Regions from separate parts of the Mycobacterium sp. NPDC004974 genome, predicted to be linked through region 2. Evidence: riboswitches for the same ligand, from Rfam matches in the RefSeq annotation. Region 2 holds a riboswitch; the other holds the start of a gene.
The links. Region 2 has a riboswitch for thiamine pyrophosphate ahead of thiO (glycine oxidase ThiO). Riboswitches for the same ligand answer to the same signal wherever they lie in the genome.
Positions count from the first base shown of each region.

Region 1: linked by a shared signal. The riboswitch ahead of thiC (phosphomethylpyrimidine synthase ThiC) and the one ahead of thiO (glycine oxidase ThiO) in region 2 are both predicted to bind thiamine pyrophosphate.

Region 1 covers NZ_JBSGAQ010000012.1:192,686-194,860, forward strand. The annotation lists gene ACWEFV_RS24420 (MFS transporter) at 1-522, opposite strand, end outside; TPP riboswitch at 728-837, shown strand; gene thiC (phosphomethylpyrimidine synthase ThiC) at 828-2,175, shown strand, end outside.
Region 2 covers NZ_JBSGAQ010000002.1:31,370-33,544, reverse strand. The annotation lists gene ACWEFV_RS05140 (NUDIX hydrolase) at 1-42, shown strand, start outside; gene thiE (thiamine phosphate synthase) at 39-707, opposite strand; TPP riboswitch at 747-861, shown strand; gene thiO (glycine oxidase ThiO) at 851-1,855, shown strand; gene thiS (sulfur carrier protein ThiS) at 1,852-2,052, shown strand; gene thiG (thiazole synthase) at 2,045-2,175, shown strand, end outside.

The sequences.
Region 1 (2,175 bases), on a different contig from region 2:
GCCCAGCGCCATCCCGCGCTGGTTGGCCGGGAAGGCATCGGTGAGGATGGCCGACGACGACGCCATCAGCATGGCACCGCCGACACCCTGAACGACGCGCCAGCCGATCAGCCAGACCGCGCCGCCACCGAGCTGGAACGGGTCGAAGGACAGCGCGATCGCGGCCAGGGTGAAGACCACGAAGCCGAGGTTGTAGATGCGGACCCGGCCGTACATGTCACCCAGACGCCCGAACGGCACGACGAGCACCGCGGTCACCACCAGGTAGCCCATCAACATCCACAGCAGGTAGCTGACGTTGCCGGGGGCGAGCGGGTTCAGCCCGATGCCGCGGAAGATCGCCGGCAGCGAGATCAACACGATCGAGGCGTTGATGGAGGCCAGCAGGATGCCCAACGTGGTGTTGGACAGCACCACCCACTTGTAGAACGGGTGATCGTGGTCCATCCGTTTGCGCCGGTCGGCGGTCTCGGCCTGTGCGGCGTCGACGTCGCCCGACGCGTTCGTCATCTCAGTCGTCATTCCGTCTTCGCTCTAGTAGCAATCGAGGGGGCTGCGAGGCCCAACATGTTCAAAACACATATATTAGCTATGCAAATCAAGCGGGGGCAACCCGAAGGCGCCCAGCCTGGCGGACTCGCCGGTTTCCACCCCAGCGTCGCGCCGCCACGCTCAACACGGCCCAGACGTAGAAAGCGGCACCCGGTCTGCGCTAGGTTGGGCCCTGCAAACCACACGCGGGAGTGCGCACGAGCGCACTGAGAGGACGGGTAGGCCCGTCGACCGTACGAACCTGACCGGGTAATGCCGGCGTAGGGAGATGAAAAATGAGTGATGTTCTTGTCGACCCTTCTGTGACCACCGGTCCGATCACCGGAAGCACCAAGGTCCATCGCGAGATCAACCATGACGGCACGACGATGCGCGTGCCGTTTCGCCGGGTGAACCTCACCAACGGCGAGCATCTGGACCTGTACGACACGTCGGGTCCGTACACCGACGACGCCGCGGTAATCGACCTGAACGCCGGCCTAGCGGCCCGGCCTGCGGTGCACAGAGACCGCGGCACCCAGCTGCAGCGGGCCCGCGCCGGGGAGATCACCGCCGAAATGGCGTATATCGCTGAGCGCGAAGGCGTTTCGGCTGATCTGGTGCGTGACGAGGTAGCCCGGGGCCGCGCGGTCATCCCGGCCAACCACAACCACCCCGAGGCCGAGCCGATGATCATCGGCAAGGCGTTCGGCGTGAAAGTCAATGCCAATATCGGCAATTCGGCCGTCACCTCATCGATCGGCGAGGAGGTCGACAAGATGGTGTGGGCGACCCGGTGGGGTGCTGACACCATCATGGACCTGTCCACCGGCAAGGACATCCACCAGACACGGGAGTGGATCCTGCGCAACTCCCCGGTCCCGGTCGGGACCGTGCCGATCTACCAAGCCCTGGAAAAGGTCAACGGCGACCCCACCAAGTTGACGTGGGAGATGTACCGCGACACCGTGATCGAGCAGTGCGAGCAGGGTGTCGACTACATGACCGTGCACGCCGGGGTGCTGCTGCGCTACATCCCGCTGACGGTCAAGCGCGTCACCGGCATCGTGTCCCGCGGCGGGTCGATCATGGCCGCCTGGTGCCTGGCACATCACACCGAGTCGTTCCTGTACACCCACTTCGATGAACTCTGCGAGATCCTGGCCCGCTACGACGTGACGTTCTCGCTCGGCGACGGGCTGCGGCCCGGGTCGATCGCCGACGCCAACGACGAGGCCCAGTTCGCCGAGCTGCGCACCCTGGGTGAGCTCACCAAGATCGCGAAATCCCATGGCGTGCAGGTGATGATCGAGGGGCCGGGCCACGTTCCGATGCACAAGATCGTGGAGAACGTGCGGCTCGAAGAGGAATGGTGCGAGGAGGCGCCGTTCTACACGCTGGGACCGCTGACCACCGACATCGCCCCGGCCTACGACCACATCACCTCGGCGATCGGCGCGGCCATCATCGCCCAGGCCGGCACCGCGATGCTGTGTTACGTCACCCCCAAGGAACACCTGGGCCTGCCCGACCGCAAGGACGTAAAGGACGGCGTGATCGCCTACAAGATCGCCGCGCACGCCGGCGACCTCGCCAAGGGGCACCCGCGCGCCCAGCAACGCGACGACGCGCTCTCGAAGGCGC
Region 2 (2,175 bases):
GTGACGGCGTCCCTGCCGCTGGAGCACAACCGGCATCACTAGGCCCGCGCGAGCGCAGCCTTCAGTTCCGCGGCCGCCGCCCGGGGATCCTCGGCGGCGGTGATCGCCCGGACCACCACGATGCGCCGGGCGCCGGCGGCCAGCACCTCGGGCAGTCGCTGCTGATCGATCCCGCCGATCGCGAACCACGGCTTGGCCGGGTTCAACGCGGCCGTCGAGCGCACCAGGTCCAGGCCGGGTGCGGACCGGCCGGGTTTGGTCGGGGTGGGCCAGCACGGCCCGACGCAGAAGTAGTCCACCTGTTCATCGATCGCGGCCGCGGCCTGCCCGGCGTCATGGGTGGAGCGGCCGATCACCGGACGCTCGCCGATGATGCCGCGCGCGACGTCCAGCGGCAGATCGTCCTGGCCCAGGTGCAGCACGTCGGCCCCGGCAGCCAGGGCGATGTCGGCGCGGTCGTTGACCGCCAGCAGTGCGCCGTGGCGACGGGCGGCGTCGGCCAGGATCTCCAGCGCGTCGAGTTCCTGCCGGGCCTCCAGCGGGCCGAGCTGCTTCTCTCCGGCCGAACCCTTGTCGCGTAGCTGGATCAGATCCACCCCGCCGGCCAGCGCGGCATCGGCGAATTCGGCCAGGTCACCACGCTCCCGGCGGGCATCGGTGCACAGGTAGAGGGTGGCGCGCTGCAGACGGTCGGCGGGTGATTCCACACCGCGACGGTAGCCGGTACCGCCCGAGTACCCTGGACTGGCAATCAATACGGGAGTCCCGGGGACGAGGGGCTGAGAGTGGGCATCCGGACCGGCCCTGACCGTCACACCTGATCCGGGTCATGCCGGCGAAGGGAGCAGGTATGGCGCGAACACTTGCCGTCATCGGCGGCGGTGTGATCGGGCTGTCGGTGGCACGGCGGGCGGCGCTGGACGGCTGGACCGTGCGGCTGCACTGCACGCGTGAGCGCGGCGCGTCGTGGGTGGCCGGCGGAATGCTGGCCCCGCACAGCGAAGGCTGGCCGGGCGAGGAGCAGATACTGCAGATCGGCCTGGAATCACTGAAGCTGTGGCACTCGGGATTCCTCGACGGGCTGGCGCCCGAGGTGGTCACCGCGCGCGAGTCACTCGTCGTCGCCGTCGACCGGGCCGACGTGGCCGACCTGCGTACCGTCGCCGAATGGCTGTCGGCCCAGGGGCAGCCCGTCGAACTGATCACGGCTGCCCGTGACGTGGAGCCCCTGCTGGCCCAAGGCATCCGGCACGGGTTCCGGGCCACCACCGAACTCGCCGTGGACAACCGCGCCGTGGTCGACGGGCTGGCCGCGCACTGCGAGCGACTGGCCGTGCGCTGGGCCGGGCCCGTCGAGGATCTGGCCGATGTCGAAGCGGACGTGCGGGTGGTCGCCAACGGGATCGACGCCCCGAAGCTCCTGCCGGGCCTCCCGGTGCGTCCGGTGAAGGGCGAGGTGCTGCGGCTGCGGTGGCGTAAGGGCTGTATGCCGGTGCCGCAGCGGGTGATCCGGGCCCGCGTGCACGGGCGGCCGGTGTACCTGGTGCCGCGTGCCGACGGCGTGGTGGTCGGCGCCACCCAGTACGAGCACGGCCGCGACACCGCGCCGGTGGTCAGCGGGGTGCGTGATCTGCTCGAGGACGCCTGCGCCGTGATGCCGGCGCTGGGCGAGTACGAACTGGCCGAGACGGCGGCCGGGCTGCGGCCCATGACACCGGACGGCCTGCCGATCGTCGAACGTGTCGACGAGCGCACGCTGGTGGCCGTCGGACACGGCCGCAACGGATTTCTGTTGGCGCCGTGGACCGCTGAGCGGATCGCGGCTGAACTCGAGGTGGGCGTGGGAGCGAAATGATCACCATCACGGTCAACAACGAGACCCTCGAGGTGGACGAGCAGACCACCGTCGAGGGACTGCTGGAAACCCGGGGCTTCCCCGAGAAGGGCATCGCCGTCGCGCTGGACTGGACGGTGCTGCCCCGCTCGGAATGGGATCGGACCCTGTCCGACGGAGCCCGGGTGGAGGTCGTGACGGCGGTGCAGGGTGGGTGATTCAGTTCTGCGGATCGGCGGCCGGGAGTTCGGCTCCCGGCTGATCATGGGAACCGGCGGCGCGCCGAACCTGGCGGTGCTGGAAGAGGCTCTGGTGGCCTCGGGGACAGAGTTGACGACCGT